DNA from 2 places in the Paraburkholderia aromaticivorans genome. Region 1 is predicted to be linked to the other one. Evidence: predicted binding sites of a transcription regulator. Region 1 holds the regulator's gene; the other holds the start of a gene.

The links. The regulator HrcA, encoded in region 1, represses chaperone genes, less so after heat shock. The targets are predictions, from matches to a motif close to TTAGCACTCNNNNNNNNNGAGTGCTAA.
Region 2: a site for HrcA is predicted at 13,220-13,246, ahead of CJU94_RS21695 (co-chaperone GroES). Genes of this name have one in related genera too.

Annotation. Positions count from the first base shown of each region.
Region 1 is NZ_CP022989.1:574,453-589,590, reverse strand. It holds gene recN (DNA repair protein RecN) at 1-523, opposite strand, end outside; gene CJU94_RS02585 (NAD kinase) at 596-1,498, opposite strand; gene hrcA (heat-inducible transcriptional repressor HrcA) at 1,842-2,861, shown strand; gene hemH (ferrochelatase) at 3,042-4,112, shown strand; gene CJU94_RS02570 (RNA-binding S4 domain-containing protein) at 4,121-4,528, shown strand; gene grpE (nucleotide exchange factor GrpE) at 5,040-5,624, shown strand; gene CJU94_RS02560 (thioredoxin family protein) at 5,670-6,116, shown strand; gene dnaK (molecular chaperone DnaK) at 6,270-8,231, shown strand; gene dnaJ (molecular chaperone DnaJ) at 8,503-9,645, shown strand; gene pabB (aminodeoxychorismate synthase component I) at 9,671-11,593, shown strand; gene panB (3-methyl-2-oxobutanoate hydroxymethyltransferase) at 11,740-12,555, opposite strand; gene CJU94_RS02535 (deoxynucleoside kinase) at 12,593-13,273, opposite strand; gene folK (2-amino-4-hydroxy-6-hydroxymethyldihydropteridine diphosphokinase) at 13,270-13,818, opposite strand; gene pcnB (polynucleotide adenylyltransferase PcnB) at 13,867-15,138, opposite strand, start outside.
Region 2 is NZ_CP022990.1:421,764-436,901, forward strand. It holds gene CJU94_RS21640 (glycine betaine ABC transporter substrate-binding protein) at 1-556, shown strand, start outside; gene purU (formyltetrahydrofolate deformylase) at 640-1,515, opposite strand; gene CJU94_RS21650 (choline sulfate utilization transcriptional regulator) at 1,655-2,569, opposite strand; gene betC (choline-sulfatase) at 2,733-4,271, shown strand; gene CJU94_RS21660 (choline ABC transporter substrate-binding protein) at 4,320-5,270, shown strand; gene CJU94_RS21665 (porin) at 5,539-6,687, shown strand; gene CJU94_RS21670 (LysR family transcriptional regulator) at 6,735-7,661, opposite strand; gene CJU94_RS21675 (glutathione S-transferase family protein) at 7,772-8,413, shown strand; gene CJU94_RS21680 (pyridoxamine 5'-phosphate oxidase family protein) at 8,447-10,504, shown strand; gene CJU94_RS21685 (hypothetical protein) at 10,545-10,772, opposite strand; gene groL (chaperonin GroEL) at 11,247-12,887, opposite strand; gene CJU94_RS21695 (co-chaperone GroES) at 12,906-13,196, opposite strand; gene CJU94_RS21700 (acyl-CoA dehydrogenase family protein) at 13,489-14,706, shown strand; gene CJU94_RS21705 (DUF3088 domain-containing protein) at 14,750-15,094, shown strand.

The sequences.
Region 1 (15,138 bases):
CCTTTTCGCGCCATGCCCGCCATGCCCGCGTGACGGTCGCCGCGGTGTCGGACAGGCCCGCGTGCGTGTCGAACAGTTCGCGTTGGGCGTCGGGACGCATCAGCAACTGGTGCGCGTGCTGGCCATGAATATCCACCAGCATTTCGCCGACCTCGCGCAACTGCGCGAGCGTCGCGGCCGTGCCGTTGATAAAGGCCCGCGAACGGCCGTTGGCATCCACCACGCGCCGCAGCATTACGGTGCTGCCGTGATGCCCGTCGGCACCGGTCGTGCCGAGCGCCTGCTCGTCGAGCCAGTGCTCGAGCTGCGCGTGAGTCTCGAATTCGGCGGTGATGTCCGCACGGCTTTCGCCGGTGCGCACGACGTTCGCGTCGGCGCGGGCGCCGAGCGCGAGCGCCAGCGCGTCGATCAGGATCGACTTGCCGGCGCCGGTTTCGCCGGAGAAAACAGTGAAGCCGCTGTCGAATTCGAGATCGAGCGCGGCGACGATGACGAAGTCGCGTATCGAGAGGTGGCGAAGCATGGAGGTCGTCTGGTGAGCTGGGTAGTCAGGGTTCGGCAGCGGCGGCGTTCGCGTTCCGGGTGTCCTTGCCGCTCAGGGCTTGGGGTCTTCTTCGTGCGACGGGTACTCGTTCCAGTGCAGCTTCTTGCGCAGCGTGGCGAAGTAGCTGTAGCCGACCGGATGCAGCATCGGCACTGTATGGCGCGAGCGGCGCACTTCGATCGTGTCGCTCAGTTCGAGCGAGGTGAACGACTGCATGTCGAAATTGACGTTCACTTCACGCCCCGAGACGATCTGGATGCTCACCTTGGAATCGTCCGGCAGCACGATCGGACGGTTCGACAGCGCGTGCGGCGCGATCGGCACCAGCACGATGCCTTGCAACTGCGGATGCAGAATCGGCCCTTGCGAAGACAGCGCGTAGGCGGTCGAGCCGGTGGGCGTAGCCACGATCAGGCCGTCCGAGCGCTGGTTGTACATGAAGCGGCCGTCCACCGAGACATGCAGTTCCGCCATGCCCGAGAAGCCGCTGCGGTTGACCACCACGTCGTTGAAGGCCAGCGCGTGATAGATCGGGGTGCCGTCGCGCATGATGCGCGCTTCGAGCAGCACGCGTTCTTCGCGTTCGAAATTGCCGGCCAGCATTTGCGGCACGATCTCGCGCATGTCGGAGATCGGAATGTCGGTGATGAAGCCAAGCCGCCCGTGGTTGATGCCGATCAAAGGCGTGCGGTATGGCGCCAGCTGGCGGCCGATGCCGAGCATGGTGCCGTCGCCGCCCAGCACCACGGCCACGTCGGCGCGCGCACCGATCTCGGCGGGACGCAGCGCCGGGTAGTCGGTGACGCCGATCTCGGCGGCGGTGTCGGCTTCGAACACGACCTCGAAGCCGCGCTTTGCGATGCACAAGGCGAGCGCGGTCAACGGCTCGGCGATGCCCGGCGTATTGTTGCGCCCGACGAGCGCGACGGTCTTGAACTGGCTGGTCACTTGCATGCCGGCATTACACCATAGGTAGGGCCTGAAAAGAACCGTAGACAGACCCCGGTGGCGGCCCGGCCCGCGCGGGCCGCCAGCGCATCTCGCGATTATCGTTAGAATGGTGAAGCCTTGATGACATGCGCGCCGGTTAAAGTGCAATGAGGTACCGGCCGCCGGGCGGCCCGGAAGGCGGTCCGCCCGGTGGTCCGCGCGATGATCCGCAACGCGCCGGGCTGAACGCCGGCCAACGGGCCGGACCGAAGGCAACGTGCCGCAGCGGCAAGCGGTGGCGCGTTCGTCAGGGATGGGCGCCCCTAGCGCTCGCGGTAGTCGTGCCATTGAGCTAAAATTTTCCGTCATGCTAGATCCTCGCGCACAAACCCTCCTCAAAACGCTGATCGAGCGCTACATCGCCGAGGGTCAGCCGGTCGGCTCGCGCACGTTGTCGCGCTATTCGGGCCTCGAACTGAGTCCCGCAACCATCCGCAACGTGATGTCCGACCTCGAGGACCTGGGGCTCGTGATCAGTCCGCATACTTCCGCAGGCCGCATTCCCACGCCGCGCGGCTACCGCCTGTTCGTGGATACCATGCTGACGGTGGAGTCCGCCGCCGACGAAGAAGCGGTGATGCGCACCGTGAAGACCACGCTGCAGGCGGGTGAGCCGCAGAAAGTCGTTGCTGCGGCGGCAAGCGTGCTGTCCAATCTGTCGCAGTTCGCGGGCGTGGTGCTGACGCCGCGGCGCAGCCACGTGTTCAAGCAGATCGAGTTCATGCGTTTGTCCGACAAGCGCATTCTGCTGATCATCGTCACGCCGGAAGGCGACGTGCAGAACCGCATCATGGCGACCCAGCGCGATTTCTCGCCGTCGCAACTGGTTGAAGCCTCCAACTACATCAACGCGCACTTCGCGGGCCTCTCGTTCGACGACGTGCGCCGCCGCCTGCGCGAAGAAATCGACGAACTGCGCGGCGACATGACCACGCTGATGCACGCCGCCGTCACGGCCAGCACGGACGAAGCCGACACGGGCGAGACCGTGCTGATTTCCGGCGAGCGCAACCTGCTCGAAGTGGCCGACCTGTCGTCGGACATGGCGCGCCTGCGCAAGCTGTTCGATGTGTTCGACCAAAAGACTAGTCTCCTTCAATTGCTCGACGTGTCGAGTCACGCGGCCGGCGTGCAGATTTTCATTGGCGGCGAGTCGAACCTCGTGCCGATCGAGGAAATGAGCGTGGTCACCGCGCCTTACGAGGTGAACGGAAAGATCGTCGGCACGCTGGGCGTGATCGGACCGACCCGCATGGCCTACAACCGCGTGATTCCGATTGTGGACATTACCGCACGCCTGCTTTCCCTGACTCTGAGCCAGCAGTAGAAACAGCTTTCTTCGACTCCCGGCCGCGCCGGTTTCTGCCGCAAATAATGCGTGACGGCGCGCGGCTTGCCAATTGGCCGAATGGCCAGGGGTGTCCGGCGGACCGGTGCATGAAACACGCCGCTATAATGGTTTCCACCTGAACCGATACTCCGCCTACACGGGTTACCCCTGCTGCCTATGCGCTTCGACCTCGAGCGGCCTTCTCAGAACGCCACGTCACATCGTGTCGCGGTGCTGCTGATCAATCTCGGCACGCCCGACGCGCCGACGCCGCGCGCGGTCCGCCGCTATCTCGCGCAGTTTCTCTCCGATCCGCGCGTGGTCGAAATTCCGGCGCTGCTCTGGCAAATCATCTTGCGCCTGCTGATCTTGCCGTTCCGCGGCCGCGCCTCCGCCAAGAAGTACGCCACGGTGTGGATGCCCGAAGGCTCACCGCTGCGCGTGTTCACCGAGAAGCAGACCGAAGGCTTGCGCCATCTGCTGCAACTGAACGACTACACGGTGCTCGTCGATTACGCGATGCGCTACGGCACGCCGGGCATTCCGGCCATGCTGAACCAGCTCAAGCTGGCCGGCGCCGAACGTGTGCTGCTGATGCCCATGTATCCGCAATATTCGTCGTCCACCACCGCCACCGCGTTCGACGAGGCCTTTTCGGCCCTCAAGCGCATGCGCAATCAGCCGGAAATCCGTACGGTGCGCCAGTACGCCGATCATCCGGCCTACATTGCGGCGCTTGCCGCGCAGGTTCATCACTATTGGCATCAACACGGCCGGCCGGATTTCGCCTCGGGCGACAAGCTGGTGCTGAGTTTTCACGGTGTGCCCAAACGCACGCTGGATCTTGGCGATCCGTATCACGAGCAATGCCAGCAAACCGGCGCGCTGCTGATGCAGGCGCTCGAACTGACGCCGGTGGAGTGCCGCATCACCTTCCAGTCGCGGTTCGGCAAGGCAGAGTGGCTGCAGCCGTATACCGCGCCCACGCTCAAGGAGTTGGGCGCGGCGGGCGTGCGGCGCGCCGATCTGTTCTGTCCGGGTTTTACTGCCGATTGCCTCGAAACCATCGAGGAAATCGGCATGGAAGTGCGTGACGAGTTCCTCCATGCGGGCGGCCAGGATTTCCATCGGATTCCCTGCCTGAACGCCTCGCAGGCGTGGATTGCCGCGCTGGGCGAAATCGTCGCGCAAAATCTGCAGGGCTGGCCGGTGCAGGCGCTGCCCGTACCGCATACGACGGGAGCTTGAGCGGGCTCATGAACTACCGGATTTCGACCGAAGCGGGCGCGAAACTACGCATCGACAAATGGCTTTGGGCGGCGCGCTTTTTCAAGACGCGTTCGCTCGCGGCGGCGGCCGTCGAAAAAGGGCATGTGCGCATTGACGGCGTCAGTGTCAAGCCGGCCAAAGACGTGCGGGTCGGCGACCTGGTCGAGGTCGAGATCGAACGGATTGTCTGGCAGGTGGCGGTGCTGGGCGTGTGCGACGTGCGTGGCCCGGCGAGCATCGCGCAAACGCTTTATGCGGAAACCGAGGAGAGCAAGGTGAAGCGGCAGGTCGAACAGGAGCGGCGCAAGACGTATCGCGAACCGGCGGCCGCATTGCACGGCCGACCGACCAAACGCGACCGGCGCACTATCGACAAACTTTCAGGTGGGGGTTGAACAATTGTTCCATGGTCGCGTGCACGCCACCATATTCGGTAGTGCGGTCGTTGACAGCCCCGGACATGCAGATGGTCGTGGTGCCCGCAATCAGAACCAATGCGACCACCGAGATTGCAAAGGTCAGTTTCACGGTACTCCCCTCGGGAAGGTTCAGGATAAAGACGGGCGAATCGGGTGAAATTGCAATATGTCGGAAAGGCTTACGTCAGATTAGGGTTAACGCGTCTTTTCCGGTGCTTTGTTGGAGCATAGGCCACTTGCCGTCCGCACTCAATCTCAATCTGATTGCGTCGCATTAATGGTTGTAACCGGGCATTTCCGCCGCCCAGCCTTGGTGCGAAAAGATCCGGTAGAACCGCTTGAAATGGTTCTTTCCGGCCTCATCTGCCGTGTTGATTTGCGGTGGCTCGCGAAGTAGTCTGTCGCGATTTTGCAACGCACAAATCGCGTCAGCCTGGATGCGCGGCCGCCACCGTTGGCTTTTACTCATTTAACGACTTTCAGCGACATGGAAAACACGCAAGAGAACCCGACGAGCCAGAATCCCACGCCCGCCGACGAAACCGCGCGCCAGGCCGCCGAGGCTGCGGCACCTCAGCAGGAAGCGGCCGCGAACGCGGCGACCGACTCGCCGGCGAGCGCCGAGCAAGCGGCTTTGGCCGAGGCTCAGGCGAAGATCGCCGAATTGCAGGAAAGCTTCCTGCGGGCTAAGGCCGAGACCGAAAACGTGCGCCGCCGCGCTCAGGAAGACGTCGCCAAGGCTCATAAGTTTGCGATTGAAACTTTTGCCGAGCATCTGTTGCCGGTGATCGACAGCCTGGAAGCCGCCGTCGCCCACTCGTCCGACGATCTGCCCAAGGTGCGCGAAGGCGTCGAACTCACGCTGCGCCAACTCACGGGCGCGCTGGAAAAGGGTCGCGTGGTCGCCCTGAATCCGATTGGCGAGAAGTTCGACCCGCACCGCCATCAGGCCATTTCCATGGTTCCGGCCGACCAGGAGCCGAACACCGTGGTGGCCGTGCTGCAAAAAGGCTTCGTGATCGCGGATCGGGTGCTGCGTCCGGCACTCGTGACCGTCGCTGCCCCGAAGTAATCGGCACAGGGCTTCTGTAAGCCGCTACGTCCGGCAGGCATTGCCATGGCCAGCATTCCCGTCGACGCCTCCGCATTCGCCGCCTTCGGAATGCAGGAGCTCAGCGCCGAGTCATTCGACGCCGGGCTCGCCGAGGCGGGGGACCAACTGGCCGTGGTGTTCTTCTGGGGTCTCGACTGCTACAACTGCGAGATCGCCAAGAAAGCCATGCTGGCGCAGCCGGACGCGATTCGCGCGCTCGGTCTCAAATGGTTTCACAGCAACGTTTACGAGCATCGCGAACTGGGCCGGCGCTTCCTGCTGCACGGCGTGCCCACGTGGTTCTTCTTTTACCGCGGCAAGCGGCTCGGCCGGGCAACCGGCTGGCATGGCCTCGGGCAGTTCGAGGCCGCGGTCGCGGCTGCGCGGGAGAAGATCCGGGCGATCGATGCCGCAAAAACCGCCGGCGAGTACCTTGATGGAACAAATCCGGCCGAAAGTTCGGCCGATTGAAAAAAATTAAAGACCGCATCGTAAAAGAGGTCTTGAAAACGATGCGGACGCACTTATGTTGAGTGCAGGTAGGAATTGAGAGCGGATCGCCTTACCGCCAGCTGGGCAAACAAGGCGCTTCCCGCAGCGATCAAAGTCAGGAGATTAGTAAAAATGGGCAAAATCATCGGCATCGACCTCGGCACGACCAACTCGTGCGTGGCGATCATGGAAGGCAATTCGGTCAAGGTGATCGAGAATTCGGAAGGCGCGCGCACCACGCCGTCGATCATCGCTTACATGGAAGACGGCGAGATTCTCGTCGGCGCGCCTGCGAAGCGTCAGTCGGTCACGAACCCGAAGAACACGCTGTACGCGGTCAAGCGTCTGATCGGCCGCCGCTTCGAAGAAAAAGAAGTGCAGAAAGACATCGGCCTGATGCCGTACAAGATCATGAAAGCCGACAACGGCGACGCATGGGTCGAAGTGCGCGATCAGAAGCTCGCTCCGCCGCAAATTTCGGCGGAAGTGCTGCGCAAGATGAAGAAGACCGCTGAAGACTACCTCGGCGAGCCGGTCACGGAAGCCGTGATCACGGTTCCCGCGTACTTCAACGACAGCCAGCGTCAGGCCACCAAAGACGCAGGCCGCATCGCCGGTCTGGAAGTGAAGCGGATCATCAACGAACCGACCGCGGCCGCGTTGGCTTTCGGCCTGGACAAGAACGAGAAGGGCGACCGCAAGATCGCGGTGTATGACCTGGGCGGCGGTACGTTCGACGTGTCGATCATCGAAATCGCGGACGTCGACGGTGAAAAGCAGTTCGAAGTGCTGTCCACGAACGGCGATACGTTCCTGGGCGGTGAAGACTTCGACCAGCGCATCATCGACTACATCATCGGCGAGTTCAAGAAAGAGCAGGGCGTCGATCTGTCGAAAGACGTGCTCGCGCTGCAACGCCTGAAGGAATCGGCTGAAAAGGCCAAGATCGAGCTGTCGTCGAGCCAGCAAACCGAAATCAACCTGCCGTACATCACGGCCGACGCATCGGGTCCGAAGCATTTGAACCTGAAAATCACGCGTGCGAAGCTGGAGGCGCTGGTTGAAGAGCTGATCGAACGCACGATCGAACCTTGCCGCGTGGCGATCAAGGACGCAGGCGTGAAGGTCGGCGAAATCGACGACGTGATTCTGGTCGGCGGTATGACCCGCATGCCGAAGGTGCAGGAAAAGGTTAAGGAATTTTTCGGCAAGGACCCGCGCCGTGACGTGAACCCGGACGAAGCCGTGGCCGTTGGTGCTGCGATCCAGGGCCAGGTTCTGTCGGGCGACCGCAAGGACGTTCTGCTGCTCGACGTGACCCCGCTGTCGCTCGGCATCGAAACGCTCGGCGGCGTGATGACGAAGATGATCAACAAGAACACCACGATCCCGACCAAGCACGCACAGGTCTACTCGACGGCCGACGACAATCAGGGCGCCGTGACGATCAAGGTGTATCAGGGCGAACGCGAAATGGCAGCCGGCAACAAGCTGCTCGGCGAGTTCAACCTGGAAGGCATTCCGCCGGCACCGCGCGGCACGCCGCAGATCGAAGTGAGCTTCGACATCGACGCGAACGGCATCTTGCACGTCGGCGCGAAAGACAAAGCGACCGGCAAGGAAAACCGCATCACGATCAAGGCGAACTCGGGTCTTTCCGAAGCCGAAATCGAGAAGATGGTGAAGGACGCCGAAGCGAACGCGGAAGAAGATCACAAGCTGCGTGAGCTGGCCGATGCCCGCAACCAGGGCGACGCGCTGGTCCACAGCACGAAGAAGGCGCTCACCGAATACGGCGACAAGCTGGAAGCTTCCGAGAAGGAAAAGATCGAAGCCGCGCTCAAGGACCTCGAAGAAACGCTGAAGAGCGGTTCGAGCGACAAGGCCGCGATCGAAGCCAAGATCGAAGTGGTGGCCACCGCCTCGCAGAAGATGGGCGAGAAGATGTACGCGGACATGCAGGCTGCGCAAGGCGCGGAAGCGGCGGCAGCAGGCGCGGCGGGTGCGGGCGGCGCGGGTGCATCGGCGGGTGGCGCGAGCCAGCAGCAGGACGACGTGGTCGACGCCGAGTTCAAGGAAGTCAAGAAAGACTAAAGCCAGGTCGCATTTCGACCGTAAAGCCGCACACAGCAATGTGTGCGGCCCGGCTGCACAAGGGATTGCGTCCAACCGGGCGACATGAACGTGCGAAAGCGGTTATCGCGCCTGGCGAGCCTTTCGGGGCTCTCCGGGCACATTTGTTTTATGGAGGGCGTTGTTTTCAGGCCATGTTGAAAGGGCATGAAACAGCGGCCGGACGAGTCGTTAGACTCCAGCATTCAAGAGGAGCCACCGCGTCGCATTGCGCGAGTGGCGTTGAACCGATATGGCGAAACGGGATTACTACGAGGTTCTGGGCGTCGCAAAGAACGCGAGCGACGACGAAATCAAGAAGGCTTATCGCAAGCTCGCGATGAAGCACCACCCCGACCGCAATCCGGGCAACAAGGATGCGGAAGGGCATTTCAAAGAGGTGAAGGAAGCCTATGAAATGCTGTCGGACTCGCAAAAGCGTGCCGCGTACGACCAGTACGGCCACGCGGGCGTCGATCCGAACATGGGCGGTGCCGGAGCGCAAGGCTTTGGCGGTTTTGCCGACGCATTCGGCGATATTTTCGGCGACATCTTCGGCCAGGCGGCCGGTGGCGCCGCACGTGGCGGTGGCGGCCGCGCGGGCCCGCAGGTGTATCGCGGCGCCGATCTGCGCTACAGCATGGAAATCACGCTGGAACAGGCCGCGCACGGCTACGACACGCAGATTCGCGTGCCGAGTTGGGTGTCGTGCGAGGTTTGCCACGGTTCGGGCGCCAAGCCCGGCACCAAGCCGGAAACCTGTCCGACCTGTAGCGGTTCGGGTTCGGTGCGGATGTCGCAGGGCTTCTTCAGCATTCAGCAAACCTGTCCGAAGTGTCACGGCACCGGCACCTACATTCCCGACCCGTGCGGCCACTGCCACGGCGCGGGCAAGGTGAAGGAAACCAAGACGCTGGAAGTGAAGATCCCGGCAGGTATCGACGACGGCATGCGTATCCGTTCCGCCGGCAATGGCGAGCCGGGGATCAACGGCGGCCCGTCGGGCGATCTGTATGTCGAGATCCACATCAAGCAGCACTCGGTGTTCGAGCGCGACGGCGACGATCTGCACTGCCAGATGCCGATTCCGTTCACCACCGCGGCGCTCGGCGGCGAGATCGAAGTGCCGACCCTCGCCGGGCGCGCCAGCTTCACGGTGCCGGAAGGCACGCAATCGGGCAAGACGTTCCGTCTGCGTGGCAAAGGGATCAAGGGCCTGCGTTCGAGCATTGCCGGCGATCTGTACGTGCACGTGCAAGTCGAAACGCCGGTCAAGCTCACGGAGCCGCAGCGCGATCTGCTCAAGCAGTTCGAAAAGGCGCTGGTCGAGGGCGGGTCGCGGCATAGCCCGCAAAGCAAGAGCTGGTTCGACCGGGTGAAGAGCTTCTTCGATTAATGACAGTTCGAATGTGGCGGTAAGCATGACGGCAGATGAGCACGGCGCGGTTTTCGCATTGCTCGACGATTGCGACGCGACGCCGGCGCGCCCTTCGAGTCGTCTGTACACGGGATTTGTGCAGGAATGGGTGTGTGCGGATGCGGCGCAACTCGAAGCCGTGTGCGAGAGCGTGGCGGCGGAAACCCGGCGTGGTTCGCATGCCGTCGTGCTCGCCGACTATGAGTTTGGCCGGGATCTCCTCGGCGCCGAGGCGCACTGGTCTCTGAAAACGCAGCGTGGCGATGCCACGCTGCGTTTTTTATTGTTCGAACGTTGCGAAAAGCGTTCGCGTGAAGAGGTCGACGCGTGGCTCATGGCACGTGACCAGGGCGCGGCCGAGCCCTCGGTGGCGGGCACGGCCAACGTGCGCGCGAGCGTCGATCCGGCGCAGTTCAACACGGCGATCGAGGCGGTCCACGAGGCTCTGCGCGCGGGCGATTCCTATCAGGTCAACTACACGTACCGGCTCGGCTTCGACGTGTTCGGTCCGCCTGTCGCGCTGTATCGGCGGCTCAGAGCGCGTCAGCCGGTGCGGTACGGTGCGCTGATCGCGTTGCCGGGCGGCGATTGGGTATTGTCGTGCTCGCCAGAGCTCTTCGTCGAAAAGCAGGGCGAGACGCTGCATGCGCGGCCGATGAAAGGCACGGCGCCGCGTTCCGACGACCCGGCGGCGGACCGGCGCGCCGCCGAATTCCTCGGCAGCGATCCGAAAAACCGTGCCGAAAACGTGATGATCGTCGACCTGCTGCGCAACGATCTGTCGCGGGTGGCGCAAACAGGCTCGGTCAAGGTGCCGGCTCTCTTTTCGGTCGAGCCGTATGCGACGGTCTGGCAGATGACCTCGACCGTGCATGCGGCGTTGCGGCCCGGCACCTCTTTTGCCGGGATCCTGCGTGCGCTGTTTCCATGCGGCTCGATCACGGGCGCGCCGAAGCATCGCACGATGCAGTTGATCGACGAACTGGAGAGCACGCCGCGCGGGCTCTATACGGGCGCTATTGGCTGGCTGGACGCACCGTCAACGGACGCCGACACCACGGGGGCGGACAACCGCGCGTCCGCCGCGAACGAAACCGCCTGTGGCGACTTCTGCCTCTCCGTTGCGATCCGCACGTTGACGTTGAGCCGGTCGACGCAAACCGGCCGACTGGCGGGCAAGATGGGTATCGGCGCGGGCATCGTGCTCGACAGCGTCGCCGCCGACGAATACGCGGAGTGCCAATTGAAAGCCCGCTTTCTGACCGGCGCCGAGCCGGGTTTCGAACTCTTCGAAACGATGTACGCGACGCGCGAAGACGGCGTGCGGCATCTGTCGCGTCATCTTGCGCGACTCTCGTCGAGTGCGGCGGCACTCGGCTTCAGACTCGACGACGCAAACGCCATTCGCGCGGAAGTCGCGGCGAAGTGTGCGTCGCTGCCGGCAAATACGCCGCATCGCATGCGGCTTGCGTTGAGCAAGAACGGCACGGTGCACCTCACCGCGGCGGTGCTGACGCCGTTGGCCGAATCGACTGTCGGCGTGTTGCTCGGACCCGATCACGCTTTCGCGGCAACCGACGCCGCCGACCTGCTGCTGCGGCACAAAACCACCCGCCGCGCCGAATACGATCGCGGCTGGCGCGAAGCCGAAGCGAAGGGTGCGTTCGACACGCTGTTCTTTAACGCGCAGGGCGAGTTGACCGAAGGTGGCCGGTCGAATGTGTTCGTGAAGATGGCTGGCCGCTGGTGGACGCCGCCGCTTGCGTCGGGCGTGTTGCCTGGTGTGATGCGCGGCGTTCTGCTCGAGGAAGAGTCGGGCCTGCAGGCCGCCGAACGTGTGCTGACCCGCACCGATCTGCACAACGCCGAAGCGTTGATGGTGTGCAATGCGCTGCGAGGCGCGGTGCCGGCGCGGCTCGTGGACTGAGTGAGCGTGAGCCGTTACCGGCTGAGCCGTCTCGGCCGGTCTGCGAAGAAAGACAAATGCTTTGCGGGCCTTTACAGGCCATATCGGATATAAGCCGAAACGGGCGCGAATCCCCCCGTTTTGCCCGATCTTCTATTGGTTGAAGCTCAGAACGTGTGCTCAGGTCCTGGAAACGCGCCGTCCTTCACCGCGCGGACATACGCTTCCACGGCCGCCAGAATACTCGGCTGCCCCTGCATGAAATCCTTCACGAAGCGCGGCCGCTTGCCGGGGAAAATGCCCAGCATGTCGTGGAGCACCAGCACCTGACCCGAGCAATCCAGTCCCGCGCCGATACCGATCGTCGGAATACGCAATTGTTTCGTGACGTCGCTCGCGAGCAGTGTCGGGATTGCTTCCATCACGATCAACTGCGCGCCGGCCACCTGCACGGCGAGCGAGTCGCGCAGCAATTGCGTCGCGCCCGCCTCGGTCTTGCCTTGCACCTTGAAGCCGCCGAACGCATGCACGGATTGGGGCGTCAGGCCGACGTGCGCGCACACGGGAATCGACCTCTCCACCAGGAAGCGCACCGTGTCCGCGAGCCATTCGCCGCCTTCGAGCTTCACCATCTGCGCGCCGGCGCGCATCAACTCGACCGAGCTTTTGAACGCGTCTTCCGGCGTGCCGTACGTGCCGAACGGCAGGTCGGCCACGATCAGCGCCGCGGGCCGCGCGCGCGCCACGCTAGCCGTGTGATACGCGATGTCGGCGAGCGACACGGGCAGCGTGGTCGTCTGGCCTTGCAGCACGTTGCCGAGCGAGTCCCCGATCAACAGCACGTCGACGCCCGCGCGATCCAGCAGCGCGGCGAAGCTCGCGTCGTAACAGGTGAGCATGGCGATTTTTTCGCCGGCGTCGCGCATTGCCTGCAGTTTCGGCACGGTGATGGCGTTCCGGCTCGCTTCCTGCAAATAGGTCATGGGTCAATCCGTTGAGAAAAAGAGGTAGCCGCGCCGCTCAGAGCGACGTGCCTTTGACAAAGAATTCCTTGCGGCCGCGCATGGTTTCGATGCGTTCGGCGAGTAGCGCAAGGTCCGCGTCCGAGTCGAGCGGATTCAGGTGTTCGGCGTTGACCGTCAGCACGGGCGCGCGGTCGTAGTGATAGAAAAACTCGTTGTACGCATCGCACAGGGCGTGCAGATAGGCGTCGGAAATCTGCAGTTCCATCGGCACCGCGCGCTTCTGGATGCGCGAGAACAGCACCTCGGGGCTCGCCTGCAGATACACCACGAAGTCCGGCGCCGGCGCGCTGACTTCGAGCCGCGCGGCAAGCGCGCGATACAACTGCCACTCGTCTTCCTGCAGCGTCAGACGCGCGAAGATGTCGTTCTTCTGCGTCATGAAATCGGCGATCAGCGGCGTGCCCGACATGTGCGCCGCGCTCACGTCCTGAGCCTGCTGCGCGCGTTGCAAGGCGAAGTGCAATTGCGTGGGCAACGCGTAACGTGCGGTGTCGCGGTAAAAGCGTTCGAGAAACGGATTGTCCTGCGGCCGTTCGAACAGTTCCTGCATCGACCAGCGCTGCGCAAGACGGCGTGCGAGCGACGTCTTGCCGACGCCGATCGGGCCTTCGATCGCGAGGTAGCCGAACGGCGGCCGCAGCTGCGGCGCCGTGACGGTGAGCGGCGATGAATTCATTCGCAGCGGCCCTTGCCGGCAGAGTTTTCACCGGCGGTCAATGCGTTGAGCATAGGGCACTGGCAAGGCCCTTTGACCTTCTCGATGCGCTGATCGCTCACGCGGCTGAGCAGCGCCTCGGCACGGCCCTGTTGCGGAATGACCAGCGCGGCGTCGATTTCGACGAGCGGCACCAGCGCGAAAGCGCGTTCGGTCAGGCGCGGGTGCGGCACGATCAGATCGGCTTCGTCGATCGATTGATCGCCAAATAGCAGGATGTCCAGATCGAGCGTGCGCGGTGCGTTGCGAAACGGCCGCTCGCGGCCGAACTGATGCTCGATCTTGTGGCATAGCGCAAGCAGATGCCGTACGGGGAGCGTCGTATCGACCTTCACGACGCAGTTGAAATAGTCGTCACCGCCCGCGTCGATCGGGGCAGTGCGATACAGGCTCGACTTGGCGAGCACGGTGATGGTGTGCTGTTGTGCGAGGCACACCACCGCGTCTTTCAGGGTCTGGCGCGCGTCCCCGAGATTCGCGCCGAGGCCGAGATAAGCAACCGTCATGGCATAACTTCCTGCAACTATCGTTCGACGGCAACCGCTAACGCCGTGTCAGTCTTCGTGCGAGCCGTCGTGGCCCGCGTCGTCGGCTGTGCGTTCGGCTGGCGTGCCGCCCTCCAATCCGTCGCCCGGCTTGCGGCTTCTGGCGCCACTGCTGCGCCGCCGTCGTTTTCTGGGGCTTCGGTCCTTCCCGCCTTGCGTGAGCAATGCCTCACGTGCGGCGACGTCTCCTTCTATGAACTCCGTCCACCACGCACCGACCGACTCGTCGAGTTCGCCCGATTCGCAGCGCAACAGGAGGAAATCATACCCCGCTCTAAATCTTTGGTGTTCCAGCAGCTTCAGCGCGCTTCTTCCCGAACGTTTTTCGAGGCGCAACTGCAGGCCCCAGATCTCGCGCATATCCGACGAGAAGCGCTTGTGGATCGCGAGTTTCTCGGTTTGCATGTCAAGCACGTCGTCCATCGCGCGATGCAGCGCGGGGACCGGATATTCGCCGTTCGCTTCGAATTTTTGCCAGCGCTGCTGCACGTCGTGCCATAACAACGTGGCGAACAGGAAGCCGGGCGACACCGGTTTGCCGGCGCGCACGCGGGCATCCGTGTTGTTCAGCGCGAGCGTGATGAATTTTTCGCCGGTGGGCTGTTCGAGCACCACGTCGAGCAAGGGCAGCAGGCCATGATGCAGGCCTTCCTGCCGGAGGCGTTTCAAACACGCGAGCGCATGGCCGGAGAGCATCAGCTTGAGCATCTCGTCGAACAGGCGCGCGGCAGGCACGTTGTTGATCAGATCGGCCATGTTGGCGATCGGCTCGCGGGTGCTGTCCTCGATCTCGAAGTCGAGCTTTGCCGCGAAACGCACCACGCGCAGCATGCGCACCGGATCTTCGCGGTAACGCGTGGCCGGGTCGCCGATCATGCGCAACAGGCGTGCGCGCATGTCGGCCATGCCGTTGTGATAATCCAGCACGGTTTGCGTGGCCGGATCGTAGTACATCGCGTTGATCGTGAAGTCGCGGCGCGTGGCGTCTTCGTGCTGCTCGCCCCAGACGTTGTCGCGCAGCACACGGCCGCTCGCGTCGACCGCGTGGGTGCGGCGGTCGAGCTCGTCGCGCTTCAGGCGGCGCGCCGGCGGCGCGTCGGCCGCGGGCGGGTCGACCAGCGCGCGGAACGTGGAGGTCTCGATGATTTCCTGGCCGAACTGCACGTGCACGATCTGAAACCGGCGGCCGATGATGCGCGCGCGCCGGAACAGTTTCTGCACCTGTTCAGGCGTGGCGTCGGTCGCGACGTCGAAGTCTTTCGGTTTGATGCCGAGCAGCAG
Region 2 (15,138 bases), on a different replicon from region 1:
GGACAAGGTGATCGATCTGGGTCCGAACTTCAACGATGCGAAGATCGGCCTGATCGTGCCGGATAACGCCGACGTGAAGAGCCTCGGCGATCTGGAGGCGAAGAAAGCGGAGTTCGGTTCGCGCATTGTCGGTATCGACGCCGGCGCGGGCGTGATGCAGAAGACCAGCGAGGCCATCAAGGCCTATGGACTCGACTACACGCTGATGCCGAGCTCGGGCAGCGCGATGACCGCGGAACTGGCGCGCTCGGAAGCGGCGAGCAAGCCGATTATCGTGACCGGCTGGAAGCCGCACTGGATGTTCGCGAAGTACAAGCTCAAATTCCTCGAAGATCCGAAGAAGGTGTTCGGCGAAGCGGAGCATGTGGATAGCGTGGTGAACCCTGACCTCGAGAAGAAGGCGCCGCCGGTTGTCGCGTTCCTCAAGAAGTTTCAATGGAAGCCGGGCGAGATCGACAGCGTGATGCTGGCGACGCAGAACGGCGAAAAGCCAACCGCTGCCGCCGACGCCTGGATCAGCGCGCACGGCGATCGTGTGGATAGCTGGGTGAAGTGATCCCGCTTTCCGTGTGAACGGGTTGCCGCTTTGAAGAGGCGGCAACCCCCAAAGAAAACGCCGCTGAAAAGCGGCGTTTTCCGTTATTGCAGCACGACGGTCCGATCGCCGTTGATGAACACCCGCCGCTCGATGAATGCCTTGACCGCGCGCGCGAGGGTGATGCATTCGACGTCGCGCCCGGTGGCGAGCAGGCGCTCCGGACTATACGAATGATCGACGCGCTCCACCACCTGTTCGATGATCGGGCCTTCGTCGAGATCGTCGGTGACGAAATGCGCGGTGGCGCCGATCAGTTTGACGCCGCGCGCATGCGCCTGGTGATACGGCTTCGCACCCTTGAAGCCGGGCAGGAACGAATGGTGGATATTGATCGCGCGTGCCGCGAGCGCACGGCTCGTTTCGCCGGACAGAATCTGCATATAGCGCGCGAGAATCATCAACTCCGCGCCGGAAGTCTCGAACAGATCGAGCAGGCGTGCTTCCTGTTGCGGCTTCGTATCGGCCGTGATCGGCAGATGGTGGAAGGGCAGGCCATGCTGCTGCGCCAACGGTTCCAGATCGCGATGATTCGAACCAATGCCGACGATGTCCATTTTCAGTTCGCCCATGCGCCAGCGGAACAGCAGATCGGCGAGACAGTGTTCGAGTTTCGACACCATGATCAGCACTTTCGGCCGCGTGTCGACGTCGTGCATCGCCCACGTCATGCGGAAGCGCTCGGCGATCGGCTCGAATTCGCGCTTGAGGGCCGCGGCGTGAAGCGTTTCGCTGCTGTCCACGCCGTGGAATACGCAGCGCACGAAGAAGCGCTCACTGAGGTCGTCGTCGAAAACGGTCAGTTCGTCGATATAGCAATGATGCCGGTCGAGAAAGCCGACGACGGCGGCAACCTGGCCCGCCGCGCTCGGACACGCGACGGTGAGAACCAGCTGATCGGGACGGGAATCGGCGGACATGCGCTCTCCACTTGGACAATAGGGCGATGCCGCGGGGCGCGGCATGCATCATCGCAGTAGATCAAATCAGGCGCGCACGCGGATAGAAGCTAAACGCCGTCGCGCTGGAACGGGAGCGTCAGGTTCGCCGGGCCGGTGCTCATTCGGCGTCGAGTCCGCATTCGCCGAGCAGCCATTGGCGAAAGGCGCTGACCGCGGGTGTGGCGGCGCGCTGCGTGACGAGCAGATAGCCGCGCTCGGTGACGACCGGCGGATCGAACAGTTCGACGAGTTGCCCGGTGGCGAGCAGTTCGTCGACGAGCGGCGCCCAGCCCAGCGCGACGCCCTGGCCCATGATGGCCGCATGGGCGACCAGCGTGAAACTGTTGAACGTGATGCCGCGGTGCGCGGGCGGTGCGTCCAGCCCATGCGCGCCGAACCAGTCCGCCCATGACAGCCAGCGCGCCGGCTGGGTCGGTTCGAGGTGCAGCAGCGGCAGGTGCAACAGGTCGGAGGGCGTGCGCAATGACGGGTGCGCCGCGACAAAGGCGGGACTGCACACCGGCGTGACCCGCTCGGGAAACAGCTTGACCACGCCGCGCGCGCTCCAGTCAGCGTGTTCGTCGCCGAATGCAATGGCGATGTCCGCCTGATCGTGCGATGGATCGAACACGCTTTGGGACGTGATGATCTTCACGTCGACGTCCGGCATCAGCGCCTTGAACTGCGATAGCCGTGGCATCAGCCAGTAGGTGGCGAACCCGAAGTCCGTGGAGAGCGTGAGGGTTTGCGGCGTGCGCCGCGCGCGGATCTCGGCCGTGGCGAGGCGAATCGTGTCGAGCGCGTGGCGCACCGCTTCGAACAGACGCACGCCGTCTTCCGTGAGCGTGACGCCGCGATGGCCGCGCTCGAAGAGCGGCGTGCCCAACGTTTCCTCAAGCTGCACGACGCGTTGACTGACCGCCGGCTGTGTCGAGCCCAGCTCGCGCGCGGCCGCCGTGAAGCTGGCCAGACGCGCCGCCGATTCGAACATGGTTAGCGCCTGCATCGGCGGCAAGCGATCCTGCCTCGGCATAACACCCCCTTATAGGCACATAACGAATTGCCGTCTTCACAGTGGCGAATTGAACGGCAATAGTGGTACGCATGGCGAGCCCGGCATGCGGGCCGCCGGCTCGCCGTCGTCATGACGGCGACATCCGCACCGACACTTGCGATTCTATTCGAGGCACGCCCCCATGCTTGAGAGCAAAAAGAATATCCTCATTCTGATGGCCGATCAGATGACGCCGTTCGCATTGGCCGCATACGGACACGGTCTGACGAAAACCCCCAATCTCGACCGCCTCGCGAAGCAGGGCGTGGTATTCGAATCGGCCTATTGCGCGAGTCCGCTGTGCGCGCCTTCGCGGTTTTCTTTTTTGTCGGGCAAGCTGCCGTCGGCAATCGGCGCGTATGACAATGCAGCGGAATTTCCGTCGCAAACGCTGACGTTCGCGCATTATCTTCGCGCCGAAGGGTATCGCACCATTCTGTCCGGCAAGATGCATTTCTGCGGCGCCGATCAGTTGCATGGCTTCGAAGAGCGGCTCACTACCGACATCTATCCCGCCGACTTCGGCTGGACACCCGACTGGGAACATTTCGAAGCACGCCCCACGTGGTATCACAACATGAGTTCCGTGATCGATGCCGGACCCTGCGTGCGCACCAATCAACTCGACTTCGACGACGAAGTCACCTTCACGACTCGCCAGAAACTCTTCGACATCGCACGCGAACGTCATGCCGGAAAAGATGCGAGACCGTTTTGCCTCGTCGCCTCGCTCACGCATCCGCACGACCCGTACGCGATTCCACAGAAGTACTGGGACATGTATCGCGATGAAGAGATCGACATGCCCACGTTTCGCGATTCGTTCGACGAGGCCGACCCGCACTCGAAACGTCTGCGCCATGTATGCGAAACCGACCGCACGCCGCCCACCGAACAGCAGATCCGTAATGCGCGCCGCGCCTACTACGGCGCGATTTCGTACGTCGACGATCAGTTCGGCGCGATCCTTGAGGCGCTCGAGCAATCGGGACTCGCGCAGGACACGGTGATCGTCGTGACCTCGGACCACGGCGAGATGCTCGGCGAGCGCGGCCTCTGGTACAAGATGACCTTCTTCGAAGGCGGCTGCCGCGTGCCGTTGATCGTGCACGCGCCGCAGCAATTCGACGCGCATCGCGTGCGGGCCTGCGTCTCGCATCTCGATCTGCTGCCCACGCTGGTTGAACTGGCGCGCGGCGCGCCACCGGCCGTGTGGCCCGATTCGCTCGATGGACAAAGCCTTCTGCCGCATCTGCAAGGCGGCCAAGGCGGGCACGACGAAGCCATCGGCGAATATCTGGCCGAAGGGGCAATCGCGCCGATCGTGATGTTGCGGCGCGGCCGCTTCAAATTCATTCACACGCCCGCGGATCCCGATCAACTGTACGACGTGGCGGCGGACCCGCTGGAGCGCGAGAATCTCGCCGCGCGTGGCGAATACGCCTCACGGGTCGCGGCTTTTCGTGACGAGATCGCGCAACGCTGGAACCTCGCCGCGCTGCACAACGAAGTGTTGCAAAGCCAGCGGCGGCGTCATTTTCATTTCGCAGCCACGACACAGGGCACGGTCGCATCATGGGACTGGCAGCCGCTCGTCGATGCGAGCCAGCGTTACATGCGCAATCACATCGATCTGGATACGCTCGAAGCGATGGCGCGCTTTCCCGCCGTCGCGCACTGATTCTCACTCTGCCAGTCCACCCCACCTCACGAACAGGAAGCCGACATAATGAAAAAGCTCTTCAATCAGGCGGTAACCGGCGTGGCGCTGCTGTGCGCGTCGGCCACATTCGCATTGGCCGCCGAGCCGCAGTCGTGCACGCAGGTCAACATGGCGGGGCCGGGATGGACCGACATCGACGCGACCAATGCGATGACCGGCGTGCTGTTGAAGGCGCTGGGCTACAGGCAGAACGTGGCGAATCTGTCGGTGCCGATCACGTATCAAGGCTTGAAGAAAGGGCAGATCGACGTGTTTCTCGGCAACTGGATGCCGGCGCAGGCGCCGGTCGTCAAGCCGTTCGAGGAAGAAAAGTCGATCGAGGTCGTGCATCCGAATCTAAGCAACGCCAAGTTCACGCTCGCCGTGCCCGACTACGTGGCGGCCTCCGGCATTCACTCCTTCGCTGATCTGGCAAAGAACGCCGACAAGTTCGACAGCAAGATTTATGGCATCGAGCCCGGCGCGCCGGCCAATCAGAACATCAAGAAGATGGTGGACGACAAGGCGTTCGGGCTCGGCAACTGGAAGCTTGTCGAGTCCAGTGAAACCGGCATGCTGACACAGGTGGAGCGCGCGGTGCGCGAGAAAAAATGGATCGTCTTTCTCGCGTGGGAACCTCATTTGATGAACACCCGCTTCAAACTCACCTACCTCGACGGCGGCGACCAATACTTCGGGCCCAACTACGGCGGCGCTACCGTCAATACGGTGGCGCGCAGCGGTTATGCCGAGCAGTGTCCGAATGTCGGCAAGCTGTTCAGGCAACTCACGTTCAATGTGGATCTGGAAAACGGCGTGATCACGGAAGTACTGGAAAAGAAGACCCCCGTGGACGCAGCCGCGGCGCAAGCGCTCAAGCGTCACCCCGAATTGCTGAAGTCGTGGCTCGACGGCGTGACCACGGCGAGCGGCGCCAATGGCTTGCAAGCCGTGCAAACCGCACTCGGCGTGAAATAAGCGCGCATTCCTAACCATGAGGTCGCGCGACGACAGATTTATGTCGCATCCGGTCGAATCCTCGCCAATCTGGCCTCGTATTCTTGATCCGGCGATATGGATGTGACTGGTCATCACATGTATCGCCGATAGCCTCAATCCGTTTTACTCGGTCTTAGCCGGTTTCGAACTGCCCGTCATGCGAGAAGCGCCGCGCGTTGGTCTACAGCGCGCGGCAGGGATCGCTTTATCCAACGAAATACGCAGGCAAAGAGCAGGGGAGAATTAGATGAAGAAGAGCAATGCCGTCAGCCTTTCGGGACTCGCTATCGCGGCAAGCGCCATCTGCGCGCCAACGGCGGCCCATGCGCAAAGCAGCGTCACACTGTACGGCATTCTGGATGCCGGCATTACCTACGTGAACAATGCCGGTGGTGCCCACCAGTTCAAATTCGACGACGGTATTTCATACGGTAACCGGATCGGTTTCAAGGGCGTCGAAGATCTCGGCGGCGGTCTGCAGGCCGTGTTCGTACTGGAGTCGGGTTTTCACCTGGGCAACGGGCAGCTCGGATTCGGCGGAGCGGAGTTCGGCCGCCAGGCTTATGTCGGCCTGAAGAACAACTGGGGCACCCTGTCGCTGGGTAACCAGCTCGACATGACCGAAGAGTTCGTCTACCTCTACAACATCTCGTCATGGGCGAGCGGCTACGCGATTCATCAGGGCGACTTCGACCGGATGAACGGTGACCGGTTGCCGAATTCGGTCAAGTTTCTCTCCAACGACTACGCGGGCTTCTCGTTCGGCGGCATGTATTCGTTCGGCAATACCGCCGGCGACTTCCACAACAAGAGCGCGTGGAGCGTGGGCGCGCGTTACGAGCACAGCGCGTTCAACATGGGCGCGGCCTATACGCAGCTGAACAACCCCTACGGCATCTATGCATTCGACCCGTACGCGATGATCGGCACGCGCACGTTCCTCGGCAAGCCGACCGTGTCCGTCGATCCGGCCACCGGCGCGGTGACGGATCTGTACAGCTCGACGGCGTTCCCGGTCGACAAGCAGGGGGCGTTCGCAGTGGGCGCGGCCTATACGATCGGCAAGGTCATGTTGAGCGGCGACTTCACGTACACGACGATCAAGGGTCTCGGCGAAACCTCGCATATGCAGGTCTATGAGCTGGGCGCGTCTTACACGTTCACCCCTGCGTTGATGCTGTACGGCGGGTATCAGCACACGCGGTTCGAGGGCAATCACTGGAACCAGGGCTCGCTCGGGCTGCACTACCTGTTGTCCAAGCGCACGGACGTCTATATTTCCGGCGATTATCTGCGCGCCTCCGATGGCGTGAACGCGGTGATCGGCTACAGCTTCACGCCGTCCTCGTCGAACACGCAGAGCGATGTGCGGATCGGCATGCGGCATTCGTTCTGACAGGCAGCGAAGGGCGGTCTTCCGTGTGACGGAAACCGCTCGCTCCATCACGATGTGCGTTCGAGCTGCTTCTTGAACGTCTCGATCAGCGCCCGCACTTTTGCCGGCGGATGGCTGGTGGGCGGAAACACCGCCTGAATGCTCGCGGGTTCGCTCGCCCACTCGGGCAGCAGGCGGATCAGCCGGCCCGCGGCGACATCGGCGCCGATCGAGAAATCCGTCAACAGCCCGAATCCGCCGCCGGCGAGGGTCGCCGAGCGGCACGCATTGGCCGTGTTCACCAGAAACGCGTTTTCGCAGCGCACGCTTTCGGCGTCGCCGTCGCCGTTGCGCTCGCCATTGCCGCGTCGCAATTCGAGCGTCAGCGGGTGCGGCAGAACCGTCAGCGCGCAATAGGGCATGGCCGACAGTTCGGCGGGCGTTTGCGGCTCTCCCCATATCTCGACGAACTCCGGGCTCGCGACGATCCACTTGACGAAGCTGCCCAGCTTCACCGCACGGTAGTTGGAATCGGCCAGCCGGCCGAGGCGGATCGCCACGTCGATGCCGTCCGCGATGAGATCCACATATTGGTCGGTGCACAGCAATTCGACATTGAGCTGCGGATGCGCGCGGCGCAGTTCGACGAGTGCCGGCGCGACCGCCAGCGAGCCGTAATCGATCGGCGAACTGACGCGCAAGGTGCCGCGCACGGGCGCCGCTTCTCCGCCGATCGCCGTCAGCGCTTCTTCCGTGGCGCGCAGGATCTTCACGCTGGCGTCGTAGAACGCGCGGCCCGGTTCCGTCAGACCGAGCCGGCGGGTGGTGCGGACCAGCAGGCTCGCGCCCACCTCGGCTTCAAGCCGCTGCATGTGCGTGCTGACCATCGTTTTGGCGAGGCCCAGACGCGCTGCCGCGGCGGTCAGCGAGCCGGCCTCGACCACCGCGACGAAGATCGCCAGCCGGTTCAGGTTTACGTCGCGTACGTCGGCCATGGTGGATTGTCCATCTTCGATTGATTGTGTTTCCCGGATTATCGGGCTTCTGCGAAGGCGCTCGTGCGCATTATGCTCGCTCCATCCCTTAACGCTTCATGGAGCCTGTTATGCCCGCTGCCCAACCCGCCCAGCCGATCCGCCTGTACACAACGCCGCTATCCGGCCATGGGCATCGGGTAAAGCTCTTTCTGACGCTGCTCGGCCTGCCGTTCGAAGTCGTCGAGCTGGATATGAAGGCCGGCGAGAACCGCAAGCCCGCGTATCTGGCGCTCAACCCGTTCGGACAGGTGCCTACGATTCAGGACGGCGAAGTGACGCTGTTCGATTCGAACGCGATTCTGGTGTATCTGGCAAAGCGTTACGGCGACGCCTCGTGGTTGCCGGACGACCCGCTCGGCGCTGCCGCGGTGCAGCGCTGGCTGTCGCTCGCGGCCGGGCAGATCGCATACGGCCCTTGCGCCGCGCGGCTCGTCACCGTATTCGGCGCGCCGCTCGATCACGAGAACGCGAAGAAGATCGCCGCGAAGCTGTTCGAGGTGCTCGACCGTGAACTCGCGGACAAGCCGTTCGCGGCGGGCAATCAGGTGACGATTGCCGACGTTGCGGCGCACACCTATATCGCGCATGCGCCGGAAGGCGGCGTGTCGCTCGAACCGTATCCGAACATTCGTGCGTGGCTGCGCCGTGTCGAGGCGTTGCCGCGGTTCGTCGCCATGCCGTCGACGAAGGCGGGGCTGCTCGCCGGGTGAGCAGCCGATACTTGACGTCAACGGAGTCCGACGATGTCCACGTTTATTCCTTTGAATGGCTGGGGCGCCGATGCCTCGCCGTTTCACGCGGCCGAACTCGCCGCCCAGCAGCGCGCGGGAGTGAGAAGCCAGGCGGAGTCGTCGGGACGCCGTGGAATCCGCCGCGCCATGCCGGACCAGCATCGCCAGTTCTTCGCCGGGCAGCCGTTCATGGTGTTCGGCGGTATCGACGCGCACGGGCAGCCGTGGGCGACCATGCGCGCGGGCGCGCCGGGTTTCGTGTCGTCGCCGGATGCGCGCACGCTGCGTATCGAAGGCGGCGTGCTGGCCGGGGACCCCCTGGCCGGCAGCTGGCGCAAGGGCGCGATGATCGGAGGTCTTGGGCTGCAGCCGCAGACACGGCGCCGTAACCGGATCAACGGTGTGGTGACCTCCGTGGACGGCGCCGCGTTGACGCTCGAGGTTCAACAGAGCTTCGGCAACTGCGCGAAGTACATCCAGAGCCGGTCGCCGAGCTGGGTGGAGGGCGGCGCGTCCCGGTCTTCCACGCCGCCGGACATAGCGGCGCAACTGAGCGACGCCGACCGCGCGTTACTGGCGAGCGCGGATACGTTTTTCATCGCGAGCGCGAATCTTGACGAGGACGCGGGTCTCGCTCGCGGCGTCGACGTGTCGCATCGCGGCGGGCCGCCCGGTTTCGTGCGTATCGACGATGAGCACACGCTGACGACGCCCGACTTCAGCGGCAATAACTTCTTCAACACGATCGGCAACCTGATCCACGATCCGCGCGCCGGCTTGCTGTTCATCGACTTTGCGAGCGGTGATCTGGTCTACGTTGCGGCGGATGCGGAAGTCGTTTGGGACGGCGCGGAACTGGCGGCGTTCGAAGGCGCGCAACGGCTCGTGCGTTTTCATGTGCGGGAAGTGCGGCGCAGCCGGGGCGCATTGCCGTTTCGCTGGTCCGACGTGGAGTTTGCCCCGCAGTTCGCTGCGGCGCTGCGCAAGCCGGTTGTGGCCTCGCCTTGGCGCACGCTCAAGGTTGCCGCGGTAGTCGATGAAACGCCGTCGATTCGTTCCTTCTACTTCGAATCGATCGACGGTGCGCCGTTGCCGCCGTACAAGCCGGGGCAGTTTTTGCCGATTCGCGTGCCGGCGCCGGGTTTCGACACACCGCTGACGCGAACCTACACGCTTTCCGACGCGCACGATCCGCAGCGGTATCGGATCAGCGTCAAGCGCGAAGGCGTCGCCTCGAACTGGTTGCACGAGCATCTGGTTGCCGGCGTGCAGATCGAAGCCATGAAGCCGCGCGGCGCGTTCATCTACGCAGAAGACAGCGCGCGGCCCGCCGTTTTCATTTCGGCCGGCATCGGCATCACGCCGATGATCGCCATGCTCCGGCATGCGTTGGCGGCGTCGCGCGATAACGGCGCGCAAGCGCGGCGGCTTTTTTTCTTTCACGGCGCGCGCAACGATCGCGAACGTCCTTTCAGTGTGGAGTTGAAGCAGATCGCGGCACGCAATTCGGCACTTTCGCTGCATCTTTTCGATAGCGCTGGTTCAGGACCGGCCGGCGGCGTATCGCGTGGACGCATCAGCATCGATGCATTGAAACGCGCGCTGCTTTTCGACGACTACGATTTCTATCTGTGCGGGCCCGAGTCGTTCATGCGCGACCTCTACGAAGGACTGCGTGGCTTGAATGTCGCGGATGAGCGTATTCGCTTCGAAGCGTTCGGTCCGGCGAGCGTCAGGCGTACGCCGGCGAGGGACGAGACAAGCGCACGGGATGCGCCGGTGCAAGGCGCCGAAAGCGTACCGGTGACGTTTGCGCGTTCGGCGCGCACGATCCCGTGGCTTCCGCGCGACGGCAACCTGCTGGAGCTTGCCGAAACGCACGGCATTGCCGCGCCGTCGAGTTGCCGCTCGGGTGTGTGCGGTACGTGTTCGACGCGTGTGCTGGCGGGAAAGGTTGAGTACGAGGGTGAAGTCGAAGCGCAGATCGAACCCGGTGCGGCGCTGATCTGTATGTCGCATCCGGCTGCGGCGGATGCCGGTGGGGATGCAGGGGTAACGCTGGACCTCTGATCGGCGAGCGATAGCGCCGGCCGATATCACGCGCGAGACGTCAATGCGTCGACTCGCGGACATCGGCGCCTGACAGGCAGCGTAGTGCCCGATCGCCGTCGCTACGGGCCGCGGCCTCGATCGGAAAGGTTTCCTTGCTGAACGCCACCACCTTGAATCCGGACCCCGCTGCGCGCGGCGTCGTAATACCCCAATGCCATCCGCCGTCCTGCTCGAAGACATGCAGAACCGGTGTGTTCGAACCGTGTAAAGCCTCATGAGTCGTCATGGCACATTCCTCCGTCGCAGCACGACCGTGAGCGCAAATCGCAGACTCCTGACCCGAGTTTAGCCCTATTTTGCTGCACCGCAATATTTAGTTTGTTGCAGAAACGCTGAATGAGTGTGCGAGAGCCGCGGCCAGCACGGGAGGCGCGGATTAGAGCAGGCGTACCAATACGCTCGAAATGATGACGGGTGGGCTAAACCGGGGGCGCCGGGCCACGATTACACAGCGGTGTCCACATCATTGGACGCGTCCTGACGGTGTAGCTCGACTCGCGGATGCAAGCGAACGGACGAACGAGCGTTCACACCAACGGACGTGAAATGCCAGGATTGCGATAACTGCTATGGACACGCATCGTGGCCTGTCACGCCCGCGTGAGGAAAGCGGAAACGCAACGGGCCGGTTCGCCGTGAAGCGCAACCGGCCCGTGCTTCCTGAGTCAATCGCCTGGTGTCAGGCGGGTGAGGCGAGTTCTCAGAAATCAAGCCCCGGGCTGCCCGCGCCAGGACCGCCTGGCTGACCCGCGGCCGGCGCATCCTTCGGTGCTTCGTGAACGGTGGCGTCGGTGGTCAGCAGCAGCCCGGCTACCGAAGCCGCGTTCTGAAGCGCGGTGCGCGTGACCTTGGTCGGATCGAGCACGCCCGACTCGACCAGATCGCCATATTCGCCGGTCTGGGCGTTGTAGCCGAAATTGCCCGTGCCTTCCGCCACCTTCGCGACCACCACGCTCGCTTCTTCGCCGGCGTTCGTGACGATCTGGCGCAACGGTTCTTCGAGCGCGCGCAGCACGATCTTGATGCCGGCGTCCTGATCCGCATTCACGCCCTTCAGGCCGCTGATTGCATGCCTCACGCGAATCAGCGCGACGCCGCCGCCAGGCACGATGCCTTCTTCGACGGCTGCACGCGTGGCGTGCAAGGCGTCGTCGACGCGGTCCTTCTTTTCCTTGACCTCGATTTCGGTTGCGCCGCCCACCTTGATCACCGCCACGCCGCCGGCCAGCTTCGCGACGCGTTCCTGCAGTTTTTCACGGTCGTAGTCGGAAGTCGCTTCCTCGATCTGCACGCGGAGCTGCTTGACGCGTGCTTCGATATTCTTGCTGTCGCCCGCGCCGTCGATCACGGTGGTGTTTTCCTTGCCCACTTCGATGCGCTTGGCCTGACCCAGTTCGGCGAGCGTCGCTTTATCGAGCGACAGGCCGGTTTCTTCAGCGATCACTTGACCGCCTGTCAGGATCGCGATGTCTTCGAGCAGCGCCTTGCGACGGTCGCCGAAGCCCGGCGCCTTCACCGCCACGGTCTTCAGAATGCCGCGAATGTTGTTCACCACCAGCGTGGCCAGCGCTTCGCCTTCCACGTCTTCCGCAATGATCAGCAGCGGGCGGCCGGCTTTCGCGACCTGTTCGAGGATCGGCAGCAGATCACGGATGTTCGACACTTTCTTGTCGTGCAGCAGCACAAATGGGTTATCGAGTACCGCAACCTGCTTGTCCTGATCGTTGATGAAATACGGCGACAGGTAGCCACGGTCGAATTGCAGACCTTCCACCACGTCGAGTTCGTCGTCGAGCGACTTGCCGTCTTCCACGGTGATCACGCCTTCCTTGCCGACCCGGTCGATTGCTTCCGCGATGCGCTGGCCGATCGACTCTTCGCCGTTGGCCGAAATCGTCGCGACCTGCGCGATTTCCTTGCTGGTGGTGGTCGGCTTGCTGATCTTCTTCAGCTCGTCGATTGCGGCGACCACGGCCTTGTCGATGCCGCGTTTGAGATCCAGCGGGTTGAGGCCCGCCGCGACGTATTTCTGACCTTCGCGCACGATGGCTTGAGCGAGCACGGTCGCCGTGGTGGTGCCGTCGCCCGCGGCGTCGCTGGTACGCGACGCGACTTCCTTGACGAGCTGCGCGCCGATGTTCTGCACACGGTCGGACAGTTCGATTTCCTTCGCCACCGACACCCCGTCCTTGGTGACGATCGGCGCGCCGAAGCTGCGTTCGAGCACCACGTTGCGGCCTTTCGGACCCAGCGTGACCTTGACCGCATTGGCGAGAATGTTGACGCCTTCGACCAGCCGCGAGCGGGCGACGTCGCTGAAGATGATTTCTTTTGCTGCCATGGTTAGACGCTCCGTTCGTTATTGAGTGACGACTGCGACCACATCTTCTTCGCGCAGCACGAGCAGTTCATTGCCGTCGACCTTGACCGATTGCCCGGCGTATTTGCCGAACAGCACGCGTTCACCGACTTTCAGATCGGGCTCGATGCGTTTGCCGTCGCTATCGCGCTTGCCCGGCCCAATGGCGATCACTTCGCCCTGGTCGGGTTTTTCCGCGGCGCTCTCGGGAATCACAATGCCCGAAGCGGTTCTGTTTTCCTGGTCGAGACGCTTGACGATCAGGCGGTCATGCAAGGGACGTAGGCTCATGGTTCGATTTCCACGGTTAATTTCTGGCACTCGTCGTTGGTGAGTGCTGACCGGGATCGAGTATAGAAACGAGGCGTGCGTTGCTCCAATAACGGATTCATCGATCCTTATCGGCAATTCGCATTTCACAATCGCGCATATTCATAGCTCGATTCGCTGGTCTTGCGCGGAGAGCCGCGTCCCTATACTGGTCCGTCATATCGGCATGGCCTGACGGCGCGCCGGATCAATCTCCCCACTCAAACCAGGCGGATCGAATGCGATCCGTGCGTTTTTTATAAGGAATCAACGCATGCAGGTCTCTCAGGACACCACGGCGCGCGCCAGGCTCGAAGCGGCACTCGCCGGGTTGCCGGCACTGGCTCAGGCGATTGGCGAAGACGCCGCGCAACGTGAGGTGCGGCGCGAGCTGCCATTCGACGGCTTCAGGCTGTTTCGCGAATCCGGTCTGGGCGTGCTCCGTTTTCCGGTCGAGTGGGGCGGTCTGGGGGGAAGCCTGGAAGATCTCTTTCACGTGATCGCCACGCTGGCCGCGCATGAGTCGAATGTGGCGCACGCATTGCGGATTCACTTCGACCAGACCGAGCAATTGCTGTTATCGCCGCGCTCCAGCTTCAACGACACGCAGATCGAACGCATACGGCAAGGGGCGATCTTCGGCGGTGCGTCGACGGAGCTGGGTACGGCGAGGCCGGGCGAAATCGTCACGAAGCTCGCGCGCGACGGCGAGCACTTCCGCGTGACGGGCAGAAAGTATTATTCGACCGGCACCGCATTCGCCGACTATGCACGGATCAACGTGCAGGACGAACGCGACGAGAAAGTGTCGATCGTGATTCCCGTGTCGCGCGAAGGGTTGCAGGTACTCGACGACTGGGACGGCATGGGGCAGCGCATGACCGCAAGCGGCACGCTCGTGCTCGACAACGTGCAGGTCTTTTCTCACGAGATCGCGACACGCGGCTATACGTCGCTTGCCGGCCGGCATGGCAGCGCAGTGCGGCAATTGCATCTGGTGACAGTCGCGGCGGGGATCGTGCGGAACATTCTCGCGGATGCGCGCCGCTATGTGACGCAATACGGCCGGCCGGTGCTGCATAGTCCGGCACCGTCGGCGCGCGAGGACGGTTTCGTGCAGCAGGTGGTCGGCGATCTGGCGGCGCACAGCCTGTCGATCGATGCGCTGGTGGCGGCCAACGCACGCACGCTCGACCGCTCGGCGAATGCAATCCACAGCAGCGCGCCCAATGCGGAAGAGCTGGTGCTGGAAGGCGCGCTGGCCACCGCAAAAACGCAACTCGTGGTCAGCAAGCTGGCGCTTTATGCCGGCGAGCGTCTGTTCGAGATTGGCGGGGCATCGGCCACTGGCCGCGCTCATAATTTCGACCGTCATTGGCGCAATCTGCGCACTATCTTCAGTCACAACCCGTTGCTGCACAAGGCGCGCGTGATAGGCGACTACGAGCTGAACGGCGTGACCACGCATCTAACCGAAGGCCGCGTGTTCTAACGCACTGCGCGCCATTCACCTCCTTGATCGAACAGGGCACACCATGAGCCGAGATCTGCTGTTACTGCTGGAGCCGGGTTTTACCGATCCGGACCATCCGGGCGAGCGCTTTATCTGTCCGGATGGCGCACCCATCGAAGGTTTACTGGCGAGCGACCCCGCGCGCAACGCCCGTCTCGACATTCGCCGGCTGCCGTTCCCGCGACCGCGTGCCGAGCTGATCGAGGCGCTGGACGCCGAACACCAGAGCCTGCCGGTGCTGATTCTCGGTGACGGGCAGCCCGCGCCCGCCGATGCCCAGACGCTGGGCAACCGGCGTTTCGTCACGGATACGCGCCGCATTCTCGATCTGCTCGCACAGCGTCACGGTTTCCCCAAAGTGCACTGACGGAACTGAAGCGGGGTGCATGCCGTTGACGCGTCTCGATGCGA